One region of the Mesorhizobium sp. P2_B11 genome, then DNA from elsewhere that is predicted to be linked to it. Evidence: riboswitches for the same ligand, from Rfam matches in the RefSeq annotation. Region 1 holds a riboswitch; each other region holds the start of a gene.
What was found. A riboswitch is a leader RNA that binds a small molecule or an ion and turns the genes downstream of it on or off. The one in region 1 is predicted to bind cobalamin.

Region 1 (4,339 bases):
CCTCGGGCAGCGATTTCGAGGGCACGCGCACGAGATCGCCGCGCAGCGAATAGGACCAGGCGTGGTAGGGGCAGGTGATCAGCCGCGCCTTCAGCCGACCCTCGCTCTCCTGGCAAAGTTGTGAGCCGCGATGCCGGCAGGTGTTGTGGAAGGCGCGCAATTGCCCGGTGTCATCGCGCAGCACGACGATTTCCTGCGTGCCGACGCGAAATGTCCTGAACGCCAAAGGCTGGGCGAGGTCGGCCTCGCGGCAGACCAGCAGCCAGCTTTTGTACCAGATGGCGTCGAGATCGCGCTGGTAGGCGCCGGCGTCCCAATAGGCCGAGGACGGCAGCGTCGGCTGAAGCTCGGTCAGGCCATTGTAGGGATCGCGCTGGCTCGGATTGGGTTGCATGGCTGGCTCCCTGGATGGTGCAGCCGACACCCCGGCAAATCGTTTGTCAATCACGGCTGACATTGCCGGTTGCGGGCGCGGCGCATAATCATGTCGTGACTTGAGGGGATTCGGAAAATTGGCCGCACGACAGATGTCGCTTACGCCGGAGCTGGTCGCGCGTTGCTGGCGCGAGATCGCCGACGCCGGACCCGACCCCGAGGCGATGCACCTCGATGACAGCGACTATGACGCGCTGCTGGACGAATTGCAGGCTGAGCTCCCTGACAGCGAACCGCTGTGGCTGTTCGGCTATGGCTCGCTGATCTGGAAGCCGGAAATCGATTATGTCGAGGACCGCGTCGCCCTGGCGCGCGGCTGGCACCGTTCCTTTTGTATGAACATGACGCGCTGGCGGGGCACCAAGGAAAGCCCGGGCCTGATGATGGCGCTCGACAGTGGTGGCCAGTGCAAAGGCGTCGCCTTCCGGCTGGCCGACGACAACCGGCGAGAACAGCTGGGCAAGCTGTTCCGGCGCGAAGTCACGCTGAAGCCGACAAGCTACCGGCCGCGCATGCTGAAGCTTGCAAGCGAGGCCGGTCCGCTCAGGGCGCTGGCTTTCGTCATCAACCGCAACGGCCTGACCTATTCCGGCCCGCTCGACGAGGCGAAGGTCGTCGACAGGCTGGCGACATCCTGTGGGCATTGGGGGTCGGGCGCCGACTATCTCTACAACACGGTGAAGAATCTGGAGGAGCGCGGCATTCACGATCGCCATCTGTGGCGGCTGCAGCGGCTGGTCGCCGAGCGGATCTCCGCCTTGAACCCGTAATGCTGCATGGCGCATTCGCGCTGTTGGCCGGCGGAATTTGGTTTGCCGGATGCAGCTGTTTCAGCCTATAGTCAGGCATGTCGTCGGTTCCATTAGGGACCAAGAGGGAATGCGGTGAGGGCTGAGTTGTTGCCCAATGCCGTGGCTGCCCCCGCAACTGTGTGCGGTAGTCCTCTCCAAGCCACTGAGGATTTTTCTTCGGGAAGGTGGGGAAGGGCGTTATTCCGTGAGCCAGGAGACCTGCCGGCGACAGGGAACTGACTTCGATGCCCTCGGGTGGAGGGCGAAAGGACAAGATATGAATACCGCTTCCGTCTCCCTCGGCGCTTCCGTCTCCTCGCAGTCGCGCTTCACGCAGCTCGTGCTGAGCGCGTTTCTGGGCATTTTCGTCATCGGCATTGTCGGCTTCTCGCATATCGATGCGGTCCACAATGCCGCGCACGACTATCGCCATTCGATGGCGTTTCCCTGCCACTGACGAGGAATTGACATCATGAATCTGTTTCGCAACGTCGTGTTTATCGCGGCGATCGCAGGGCTCGTGGCCGGCGTCGTTCTCGCCTGCTTGCAGGCCTATGCGACCGTGCCGCTCATCCTGAAGGCGGAAGTCTACGAACAGGCCGGCGGCGGCCATCAACATGAGCATGCAGCAGCGCCCGCCGCCGCTGCGGACACCAATGCCATGAGCACCCCAGCACCTGCGGAAAATGCCATGAGCAGCGCAGCACCCGCGCCGGCTGAAGCAGCCGCGCCGGCGGAGGATGAAGGTTGGGCGCCGGCCGACGGCTTTGAACGCTTCGCCTTCAGCGTGCTGGCCAATATCGTCACCGGCATCGGTTTCGCGCTGGTCCTGGTGGCCGTTTCCGAATTCGCCGGCGGCATCGGCAACTGGCGCCAGGGTATATTCTGGGGCCTGGCCGGTTTTGCCGCGTTCACGCTCGCACCGGGCCTCAGCCTGCCGCCGGAACTGCCGGCCATGCCGGTGGCCGACCTCACCCAACGCCAGATCTGGTGGTGGGCAACGGTGGCGGCGACCGCTGCCGGTCTCGGCCTGATCGCCTTCCGCAAATCGCTGCCGCTGGCGATCCTTGCGGTGGCCTTGATCGTGGCGCCGCATATCGTCGGTGCGCCGCAGCCGGACAGCTTCGTAACGTCGATCCCCGAAGGCCTGCACCATCAGTTCGTGGTGGCGGTTACGGTGACCAATCTGGTGTTCTGGCTGGTGCTCGGCGCGGTTGTCGGCGTGGTGCGCGGACGCTTCACCGGCACGGCGACCAGCCTGCGCGACAGCTTTGCCTGATCGCAGTTTGACCTTCATCATCGGCGGTGCGCGCTCCGGCAAGAGCGCGCATGCCGAAACCCTGGCGACGGCGCTGCCGCCGCCATGGGCCTATATCGCCACCGCTGAAGCCTATGACGACGAGATGCGTGAGCGCATCGCGCAGCACAGGTCGCGGCGCGGCGAAGGCTGGGCGACCATCGATGCGCCGCTCGATCTCGCCGGCGCGCTCGAAGCACTACCCGACAACCAGCCGGTGCTCGTCGACTGCCTGACGCTGTGGCTGACCAATCATATGTTGGCTGATCATGAACTCGACGCAGAATGCCTGCGGCTGGCCGATGTGCTGTCGCGACCGCGCGGACCGTGGTTCGTGGTCTCCAACGAAGTCGGGCAAGGCATCGTGCCGGACAATGCGCTCGCACGCCGGTTCCGCGACGCAGCCGGCCGGCTCAACCAGCAGGTCGCGGCAATTGCCGATACGGTGCTATTGATGGTGGCCGGGCTGCCGCTCAAGGTGAAATAAATGACCGACATCGACGCAAAAGACGAGGAACGCCACCGCGCCAAGATGGCCAAGCGCAAGGCGGTGCAGGATGCCGAGGTTGCGGAAAAGACGGTCGAGAAGGGGCTGCTGATCGTCAACACCGGGCCCGGCAAGGGCAAGACCACCGCTGCCTTCGGGCTGGCGCTGCGCATGCTCGGCTACGGCAAGCGCGTCGGCGTCGTCCAGTTCATCAAGGGCAAATGGCACACCGGCGAAAAGGATGCCTTCGCGGCGTTCGGCGAGCGCGTCGTCTGGCACACGATGGGCGAGGGATTTACGTGGGAAACGCAGGATCTCAAACGCGACATCGCGGCGGCCGAGGCAGCCTGGGCCAAGGCGCTGGAACTGATCGCCGACCCCTCGATCAGCCTTGTCGTGCTCGATGAGCTGAACATTGCGCTGCGCTACGACTATCTCGACCTCGACAAGGTCGTGGCGACGCTGAAGGCGCGGCGCGAAGGCCTGCATGTCGTCGTCACCGGGCGCAACGCCAAGCCGGGGTTGGTCGAGGCGGCAGACCTTGTGACGGAGATGGGCGTGACCAAGCACCATTTTTCTGCGGGTGTGAAGGCGCAGCAGGGGATTGAGTTTTGAGCGGCCTCTTACCCTCCCCCTTGTGGGGAGGGTCGATCCGCGAAGCGGATCGGGGTGGGGGTTCTCGTAGGGCGCAGGCCCCACCCAGGCGCTTCGCGCCGACCCTCCCCACGAAGGGGGAGGGTGGGAGCCAGCGACGGCAATCCGCTCAGTACGTCACAGCGATAAGAATCGCCGACAGCAACCCGAACAGCCCAATCAGCAGATAGTCCGCCACCTGGTAGAGTTTCAGTGCCCGCCTGATGTCGAGGCTCTCGGCTTCGCGGCGGCCGCCTTCGCCCATGAACGCATCCTCGACGACAACGCCTCCATAGCTGCGCGGGCCGGCGAGTGCCAGGCCAAGTGCGCCCGCCATTGCCGCCTCCGGCCAGCCGGCATTGGGCGAGCGGTGTTTTCCGGCGTCGCGCCGCACCGCTTGCCAGGCATTGCGTGGGTCGGCGTCGCGGACGAGAAAGGCCGCGGCAACGATCAACAGTGCGGTCAGCCTGGAGGCTGGCAGGTTGATCCAGTCGTCGAAAAGCGCGGCTGCCCGGCCGAAGGCCTCGTGGCGCGGGGTGCGGTGGCCGATCATCGAATCGGCGGTGTTGGCGGCCTTGTAGGCGACGCCGCCGGCCAGCCCGCAGACGCCCGTCCAGAAGGCGGGTGCGACGATGCCGTCGGAGAAATTCTCGGCCAGGCTTTCGATGGCGGCGCGGCTGACGCCGGCGTGGTCGA
Region 2 (4,339 bases), on a different contig from region 1:
CAGGATGCCGCCGGTGAAGGCCGCGACCGGCAAGGTCCAGATGCCAAAACTGTCGCCGAAGACAGTGATGACGGAAACCGCACCAGCGGCTGCTCCCGACGACAGGCCGAACAGGAACGGATCGGCCAGGTCGTTGCGGGTCACCGTCTGCAGCAACGCGCCGACGATGCCGAGACCGGCGCCGACACAGATCGCCAGGATCGCGCGCGGCAGACGGAGATCGACGACGATCTTGCCGACCGGGCCGGACACGTCGTGCCCGCCAAGCCCGATGGCACGGCCAAGCGCTGCAACGACATCGGCCAGCGGGATCAGCGTCGAACCATAGGCGATCGACAGCAAAGCGAGAGCGGCGACTGCCACCGCTCCCGCCAGCATGACCGGTACGAATGTCTTGTGCGGCAAGCTCAGATTTCCGGCTGAAGCATGTCGCTCAGAACGCTTCCGGATGCATCGCCTTGGCGATCTTTTCGATGGCCTCGATGTTGGCCGGCCCGGGCGTCAGCTCGGCATAGCGCAGCGCGACGAAGCGCTCGTTCTTGACCGCATCGGTCTCCTTCATCGCCGGGTGCGCTTTCAGGAAGTCGAGCAATTTCTTGTAGCCGCCGCCATCCTGGTAATCGAGCAGGATGAGGAATTGCGGGTTGCGCGACGCCACTGTTTCCCAATCGGTGTTGCCCCAGCTGGTGTTCATGTCGGCCATGATGTTTTCGCCGCCGGCGGCAGTGATCATGGCGCTGGGGATGGCGAACTTGCCGGCGGTGAACGGCTTGTCTTCGCCGGAGTCATAGAGAAACACCCGCGTACCCTTGTGGTCGCCGACCTTGGCGGTGATGGCGGTGAGCTGCGCCTTCCAGCCGGTGACAAGTTTCTCGGCGTCAGCCTCCTTGCCAAAAATCCTGCCCAGCTTTTCGACGTCACCATAGAGCAGGTCCATCGAGGCGGCAGGTCGGTTCTTGTCGAGGTGGACGCAGCTTTCGGTCAGCACCAGCGTCTTGATGCCGTGCGGGGCGAGTGTGTCTGGCGTCACCGCGCCGCCAGGGTCCATGCCATAGTACCAGCCGGCGAAGAAGAAATCGGGCTGGACCGCGACGAGGTTTTCCATGGTCGGATATTTTGGCGCCAGTTCCGGGATCGAGCCCTGCTCGGCCTTGAATTCCGGGCCGACCTTGTACCAGCCGGTAATGCCGGTCAGGCCGACGATCGAAGGCTGCAGTTTTAGCGCAAACGCCATCTCGGCCATGTTGAGATCGTGGATGACGGCGCGCTTGGGCGGCGCGTCGAAGGTCAGCTTCTTGCCGCAACTGTCGACGGTCACCGGGAAGGCAAAGGCGGCGGAGGCAAACAGCGAGGCGGCAAGCGACAGAACGAGGCGTTTCACGGGGCGGTGCTCCTTGGATGATTTTGCAATGGGTTGGTTCAGAATGGCGACGAGACACGGTTGGGAACTTCGAAGACGGTGAGTTCGCGGTCTTCTGTGGGATGGCGCAGCCACAGGACGTCGATACCGAAGATGTCGCGGATGAGGTGCTGGGTCAGCGCCTCGCGCGGCCCGGCCAGGGCGTGCAGGCGCGCCTCGTTCATCACGGCGACCCGAGTGGCGAAGGGTGCGACCAGCGACAGATCGTGCAGCACGGCCACCACCGTCATGCCGAAGCCGGCGACCAGGTCGAGCAGCTCGCCGCGGGCGCGTGGATCGAGGTGATTGGTCGGCTCGTCGAGGAACAGGATGCGCGGCTGCTGGGCGATGGCGCGGGCCAATTGCGCGCGCTGGCGTTCGCCGCCCGACAGCGAGCCGATGGTACGGCCGGCGAGCGGCAAGAGCCCGGTCCGGCGCAGGGCGTCGACGACGATGTCGCGGTCTTCGTGCGGGCGTCGCAGGCCGGCATGCGGAACCCGGCCGAGCTCGACATAATCGATCACGCCGAGCCGGGGATCCGGCTGGTCCGTCTGGCCGACGACGGCCATGTGCAGCGCGCGCTCGGCGGTTGAAATCCTGTCCAGGCGGCGGCCGAGAAATGCCACCTCGCCCGCGCTCGGCCGCAGCGTGCCACACAGCATGCGCAACAGCGTCGTCTTGCCGGCGCCATTGGGGCCGATGATGGCAAGGCGATCGCCCGCCGCCACCGAGAGGCTGACGCCATCCACCAGCAACCGGTCGTTAGTGGTCGCGGTCAGTCTATGGGCTTCGAGAAGCGGCGCGGTCATGGTTTGCCTGTTGTCGGACAACCCGGAATGCGGGCGAGTGTCTTGCCCGCCAGCCTGGCCGGGCGCTGCCCGGAATTGCACCAGCCGTCGGCGAGCGAGGCATAGAGTTTTGCAAACCGCACGAGGTGGCCGGCATCGGCCCGCGCGTCGATGGAGCCGAAGACATAGGCGGCCTTGCCGGGCGCCTGGAAGCCGACCGTCAGCGGCCGCGAGCAGCCTGCCATGCAGGCCACGCCCACAACCGAAAAGCCCTGGGCAACCGCCGGTTCATAGTGAGCCGCGAGTCGGGCGCGCAGATCCGCGCAGAGGCCCTCGCCCGATCTGACCCCGGTCACGAGATCGCGGCAGAGCGTGCACACGATGATGCGGTGGATGTCGGCGTCCAACGTTCCGTCACTTTCTCAATAGGCGACGGAAGGCAGGTCGGGCAGCCGGCCGACAAGACCGACGTCCACGTCTCCTCCCGGCACACCCCGTCCGGTCAACTCATTGAGATGGCAGGTCTCCTGGCTCGCGGGTCCTAGCGCCATCCTGCCTTCCCAGCCTTGCCGGCCAGTGGCTTGTCGGATTTTGCTCGCCGCTTACAGTTGCGGGGGCAGCCACGGCTTCGACCCTTGCGGATTTCACCGTGTTCCCTTTTCACCCCTGACCTTTCGGCGCGGGGACCATCACGAGGCGCAGCGTAGTTTTCCATCGGTCGCGCCGCAATGAATTTCTGTGACGGTTGCTCCACTTTGCATCGGTTGGTTATGTAATATCATAACAACTAAAGGGTATCCCGCTGCCCTGTCAAGCCGCCGCGCTGTTGCGAGCGCCGAACGTGCTGCGACCTTTTTGGCTCGCGGATCCATGCGGGTCCGCAAGACAGACGTTTCGGCGGCGGCCTGCTGAGCCGCGGCTTCGCCATCTGGTCCCAGGCTTCGGAGCGAAGCCGCCCCGTCAACAAGCCGCCTTCGTCAAGGCCGGTCGCCAAAACATCGGAAAATTTTCAGAAACCGATCGGGATTTCAGCCGCCGAAACGCCGAATGAAAGCGTGCTGGTGAAACGGGCGGACTGACTTCGATTTGCGCCAAAAACGCCCCCTCTCCCAGCCAGGATCGTTGCCGCCGTTTCGGCGACAGCCGCTTGCGCGAACATGAAAAAGTCCGCACTCTTGAGGGAGAAACAAAATGAGCACGGCTCAACCAAAAGTCCTTATTGCCGGCGCCGGTCCGACCGGCCTGACGCTTGCGCTTTGGCTCACCCGTCTCGGTGTTCCGGTCCGCCTCTTCGACAAAGACGCCGGTCCCGGCGAGACATCGCGGGCGCTGGCCGTCCAGGCCCGCACGCTGGAATTCCACCGCCAGATCGGCATCGTCGACGACGTGATCGCCGCTGGCGTGAAGATCGAACAGCTGACCGTGCACACGCCGGCCGGCATTGCCGCAAAACTGCCGCTGGCCGATTTCGGCCGCGGCATCAGCCCTTACCCGTTCGCCTTCGCCCTGCCGCAGGATGTTCACGAGCGCGTGCTGATTGCGCATCTGGAGCGCGCCGGCGTTCAGGTCGAGCGCAACACCGAGCTTGTCGCCTTCGAGGACAAGGGCAATGCGGTCGTCGCCACCTTGCGCAAGAATGGTACGGACGAGACGGTCAGCGCCGCCTATCTCGCGGGCTGCGATGGCGCCCGCAGCGCGGTGCGCCACGGGCTTAACATCGGCTTTCCCGGCGGTACTTACGAGCAGGCCTTCTATGTCGCCGACGTCGACGGCCGCGGCGACGTCACCCGCAACGGCATGGACACGGTCATCAGCGCCTATGGCTTTGCCATCGTCATGCCTGTGCGGCAGTCAGGCTCGTTGCGCCTGATCGGCATCGTGCCAAAGGCGCATGAGGCCGACGAGACGATCACCTTCGAAGCGATCCGCGCCGATGTCGAGCGCGACACCGGCGTGGCGATCGACAGGGTCAACTGGTTCTCGACCTACCGCGTCCATCACCGCGTCGCCGACCGCTTCCGCGTCGGCCGCGTCTTCCTCGCCGGCGATGCCGGCCATATCCACAGCCCGGCCGGCGGCCAGGGCATGAACACCGGCATGGGTGACGCGGTCAACCTCGCCTGGAAACTCGCCGCCGTGGTGCAGGGCCGTG
Region 3 (4,339 bases), on a different contig from region 1:
CGCCAAGGGTGCGGCGGTCAGCTTCGGCGTGCGGCCGGAGGATCTGTCGGTCGCCACCGGCACGGAGTATCTGTTCGAGGGCGTGGTGGACTATGTCGAGCAGCTCGGCGAGGTCCAGCTGGTCTATGTCGACATCGGCCGTGCCGACCTGCCGCTGGTGACCAAGCTGCCCGGCAATGTCGAGGTCAAGCGCGGGGCAAAGCTGCGGCTGACTGCGGACGCCGGCGACCTGCACATCTTCGATGCCGACGGGCATTCCTTCTCGCTCAAGCCATTGGAAGTGAAGGCGGCCTGAGATCGGCGCGCCGTACCGGTATCAAAAAAAGCGGCGGGCCAGGCCCGCCGCTCTTTTTTATTACCAGCTTCGGCTGTTAGCGGTTGCCGAAGAGGTTCCTATCGCTGCCTTGGGGGGCCGACTTCTGTACGTCGCCTGACGAGTTCAACAGCTTGTAGACCGGCGAGCTGGTGTTGAACGACGACGTGCGCGTGGTGTCGACCGAGGTAGCGGCCGGCTGGTTGGCTTCGTTGGAGCCGTAATGGTCGCTGGCCGCGAAGGCAGCGCTCGAAACAGCCAGAAGGGCTGCGGTGGCAAGAATGATCTTCTTCATTTCAAGTCTCCTGAATTTTGCGATGTCGCCAGCAGTGACGGACAAATCCGCCACATGCTGGGGATCGGCTGTTAGCGGTTGCCGTAGAGGTCGCGGTTGGAACTCTGAGCTGGGACCTGCTCGGCCGGAACCGACTTCTCAACCGAAGCGGTGTGGCTATTGTCGGTCGACGTAACCGCGGGCTGGTTGGCGCCATTCGAACCATAGTTGTCGCTGGCGGCGAAAGCGCTGCCGGAAACTGCCAGAACGGCGGCGGCAGCAAGGATGATCTTTTTCATTTTAAATACTCCTGAATATCTTCGAGATCCCAAGAGCGACGGACGTGCCGCGACTCTGTTGTTTGGATCGGGATCAGCTGTTAACGGCCGAAGAGGTTGCGGTCGCTGCCCTGAACGATGGGCTGCTTGTCAGCGGGCGCCGACTTCTGAATGGAAGCCGTATACGAGCTGTCAACCGCGGCAGCGGGCTGGTTCGCACCATTGGAACCATAATTGTCGCCACCAGCGAAGGCGCTGCCGGTGATGGCCAAAACGGCGGCGGCAGTGAGGATGATCTTTTTCATTTTTGGTACTCCAGTTTTGCTGTCCGTCTAGCGGCGTGTCCTGGGAGGAATTCGCGTCGTTCGGACAGCCCCGATGTGGGAAAGCCGTAGGCTGGTTTCCAATCACGAAGTTGTTCCAACCAGGCCGCAACTTCGCCTCTTGTAATTTTCATAAGCATGCCTATCATCTTATTTTATGTAAATAATACAAAGGTTTATGTGAAAGCGCCATTCGGCTCACTGAGTGTGTCCGGGCGTCAGCGTTCACACCGTCCTGCACGCATTGTCAACAGAAACGAACCGTTCGGTTCGATTTTAGAAACTGCTAATAGTCACTTTTCGATACTGTTGACGGTTTTTTCGTTGGTCGACAGTCTGATTCGAGGTGATTTGCGATGGCCGCGATCTGTCCCGAAAACAGCGCCGTCAGCCCCACAATCGTCGGCCGCCCGCGTTTGTCGCGCGTGTCGCGCCGCATGGAGACGATGTCGCATTCATGCCGATGTCGCGATCGCTGCCGTGATTAGATGATCACATCTCAGGTGCCGCTTCGTGACGACGCAGCGGAGAATTGGGAAGCCGGTCAGAATCCGGCGCTGCCCCCGCAACGGTGGTGGAGTCCAAGTCGCAACGGGAGACCACTGGGCAATAGCCTGGGAAGGTGTCGCGATGGTCCGCAAGGACAACTCCAGAGCCCGGAAACCAGCCCGAGATGCTTGAACTCGACTGATCGCGGTGGGCGGTCAAGAGGTGGATAGTGCATGTCCGGCGTCACCGCCGGCCTGCGGCCGATCCTTCCTCCATCACCACCAAGTTCAGTCCTTAAACCACGAGGACAGAACTATGGATGCGCGCAACGACATGCTGAGGCTCTTGAACGGCCGCAAGCAAGGCTTTTCGCTCGAACAGCCCTTCTACACCGACCCGGACTACTTCAAGCTCGACATGGAGCTGATCTGGTATCGCGACTGGCTGTTCATCGGCCATGATTGCGAACTGCCGAAGCCCGGCAGCTATATCACCGTGCAGATCGGCGACTATCCGGTGGTGCTGGTCCGCGACCAGAAGGGCAACATCAACGCCTTTCACAATTCCTGCCGCCATCGCGGCAGCCGCGTCTGCAACACCGAGAAAGGTACGGCGGCAAAGCTCGTCTGTCCCTATCACCAGTGGACCTACGAACTCGATGGCCGCCTGCTGTTCGCCCGCCAGATGGCCGAGGGTTTCGACAAGAGCCAGTTCGGCCTGAAGCCGGTCGCCTGCGAAAGTGTGGCCGGCTACATCTTCATCTGCCTGGCGAAAGAACCCGCAGACTTCGCGCCGATGCGCGCCATGATCGAACCGTACCTCAAGCCGCACCGGCTTAGCGAAGCCAAGGTCGCCTTCGAGAGCACGATCATCGAGAAGGGCAATTGGAAGCTGGTCTGGGAAAACAACCGCGAGTGCTATCACTGCGCCGGCAATCATCCCGAGCTTTGCAAGACCTTCCCGGAAGCGCCGACCGTGACCGGCGTGCAGGGCGCCGACAGCGACCCGGAGATGCTGGCGCATTGGGCAAAATGCGAGGAGGCGGGCCTGCCGAGCAAATTCCGCATCGATCCTGCCGGACAATACCGCGCCACCCGCGCGCCGCTCCTGCGCGATGCGGTCAGCTACACGATGACCGGCAAGCGGGCGGTGAAGAAGAACCTGTCCGACAGCGTCGCGACCGACCGCATCGGCTCCTTGCTGCTGTACCACTATCCGACGACCTGGAACCACATCCTCGGCGACCACGCCGTCACCTTCCGTGTGCTACCGATTAGCGCCACCGAAACCGCGGTGACGACCAAGTGGCTGGTGCACAAGGATGCGGTCGAGGGTGTCGACTACAACCTTGAAGAGCTCACCCATGTCTGGACCGAGACCAACGACCAGGACCGCCGCATCGTCGAGGAAAACGCCTTCGGCATCCTGTCGCCGGCCTATGAGCCAGGCCCCTATTCGGAGCTGCATGAAGGCGGCGTGATCCAGTTCGTCGAATGGTACGCGGCCTTCATTGGCCCGCGCCTTGTCGAAGGCGGGCGGCCGGCGCTGCGCAGCGTCGCCTAAGAGAGGTTGAAGGATGAATGCGATGACGGATCTTGGGCTCTATCGCCATCTCGACCAGATGGCGCCATGGAACGACAGGCTGCAGGTGCTGGAGGTGATCGGCGTCAGCGACGAGGCGCCCGGCGTCAAGACCTTCACCTTCCGCTCCGACAACCAGACCTGGTTCCGCTACAAGCCGGGCCAGTTCGTGACGCTGGAGCTGCCGACACCGGACGGGCCGCTGATGCGCACCTACACGCTGTCGTCGTCGCCGTCGCGGCCGTTTTCGATCGCGGTGACGGTGAAGGCGCAAGCCGGCAGCATCGGCACACGCTGGATGTTCGAGAACCTGGTACCCGGCTCCCACGTCAAGGCCTATGGACCGGCCGGCGACTTCTCGTTGCACAGCCACCCCGCGGCCAAATATCTGTTCATTTCGGCCGGCTCCGGCGTGACGCCGATGATGTCGATGCTGCGCTGGCTGAACGACTGTGCGCCATGGACGGATGTCGGCTTCGTCAACTGCGCGCGGCGCGCGGAAGAGATCATCTTCCGCAAGGAACTTGAACTGCTTGGTGGCCATATGCCCGGCCTGTCGCTCGGCTTCATGATCGAGGAACGCTCGAGCCGTGAAGGCTGGTACGGCCATATGGGCCGCATCGACGCGATCCGGCTGCCGCTGCTGGCGCCCGATTTCCGCGAACGCGAGATCTTCTGCTGCGGCCCCGATCCGTTCATGCGCGCCGTGCGCGGCATGCTGGACGCCGCCGGCTTCGACATGACGAAATATCATCAGGAGAGCTTTGCCACGCCCGCGGTGGAGGAGGTGCCGGCGCCGTTTGCCTCACCCGGCGAAGACGGCACTGCTGTTCCTGTCGAAGCTGTGACCCCGATCCGCTTCTCGCTTTCGGAGGTCGACGCCGACTGCGTCGCCGGGCAGACTGTGCTGCAGACAGCGCGCAGCTCAGGCGTGCGCATACCGGCCGCCTGCGAGTTCGGCCTGTGCGGCACCTGCAAGGTGAAGAAGGTCTCCGGCGATGTCGAGATGAGCCACAATGGCGGCATCCTCGACCACGAGATCGATGACGGCTTCATTCTCGCCTGCTGCTCGAAACCGCTG

Region 2: it holds a riboswitch for cobalamin, as region 1 does, so the genes downstream of both, AC1DYJ_RS24445 (DUF1636 family protein) here and AC1DYJ_RS10970 (CbtB domain-containing protein) in region 1, are expected to answer to the same signal.
Region 3: it holds a riboswitch for cobalamin, as region 1 does, so the genes downstream of both, AC1DYJ_RS00180 (aromatic ring-hydroxylating oxygenase subunit alpha) here and AC1DYJ_RS10970 (CbtB domain-containing protein) in region 1, are expected to answer to the same signal.

The regions. Positions count from the first base shown of each region.
Region 1 is NZ_JBFUDF010000003.1:497,660-501,998, forward strand. It holds gene AC1DYJ_RS10960 (aromatic ring-hydroxylating oxygenase subunit alpha) at 1-394, opposite strand, end outside; gene AC1DYJ_RS10965 (gamma-glutamylcyclotransferase) at 513-1,205, shown strand; cobalamin riboswitch at 1,273-1,467, shown strand; gene AC1DYJ_RS10970 (CbtB domain-containing protein) at 1,504-1,683, shown strand; gene AC1DYJ_RS10975 (CbtA family protein) at 1,699-2,505, shown strand; gene cobU (bifunctional adenosylcobinamide kinase/adenosylcobinamide-phosphate guanylyltransferase) at 2,498-3,010, shown strand; gene cobO (cob(I)yrinic acid a,c-diamide adenosyltransferase) at 3,011-3,625, shown strand; gene cbiB (adenosylcobinamide-phosphate synthase CbiB) at 3,774-4,339, opposite strand, start outside.
Region 2 is NZ_JBFUDF010000007.1:314,809-319,147, reverse strand. It holds gene AC1DYJ_RS24460 (FecCD family ABC transporter permease) at 1-378, opposite strand, end outside; gene AC1DYJ_RS24455 (ABC transporter substrate-binding protein) at 434-1,381, opposite strand; gene AC1DYJ_RS24450 (ABC transporter ATP-binding protein) at 1,420-2,208, opposite strand; gene AC1DYJ_RS24445 (DUF1636 family protein) at 2,205-2,594, opposite strand; cobalamin riboswitch at 2,688-2,893, opposite strand; gene AC1DYJ_RS24440 (FAD-dependent monooxygenase) at 3,379-4,339, shown strand, end outside.
Region 3 is NZ_JBFUDF010000001.1:40,628-44,966, forward strand. It holds gene AC1DYJ_RS00160 (ABC transporter ATP-binding protein) at 1-295, shown strand, start outside; gene AC1DYJ_RS00165 (DUF680 domain-containing protein) at 372-608, opposite strand; gene AC1DYJ_RS00170 (DUF680 domain-containing protein) at 680-886, opposite strand; gene AC1DYJ_RS00175 (DUF680 domain-containing protein) at 967-1,170, opposite strand; cobalamin riboswitch at 1,673-1,874, shown strand; gene AC1DYJ_RS00180 (aromatic ring-hydroxylating oxygenase subunit alpha) at 1,993-3,240, shown strand; gene AC1DYJ_RS00185 (FAD-binding oxidoreductase) at 3,263-4,339, shown strand, end outside.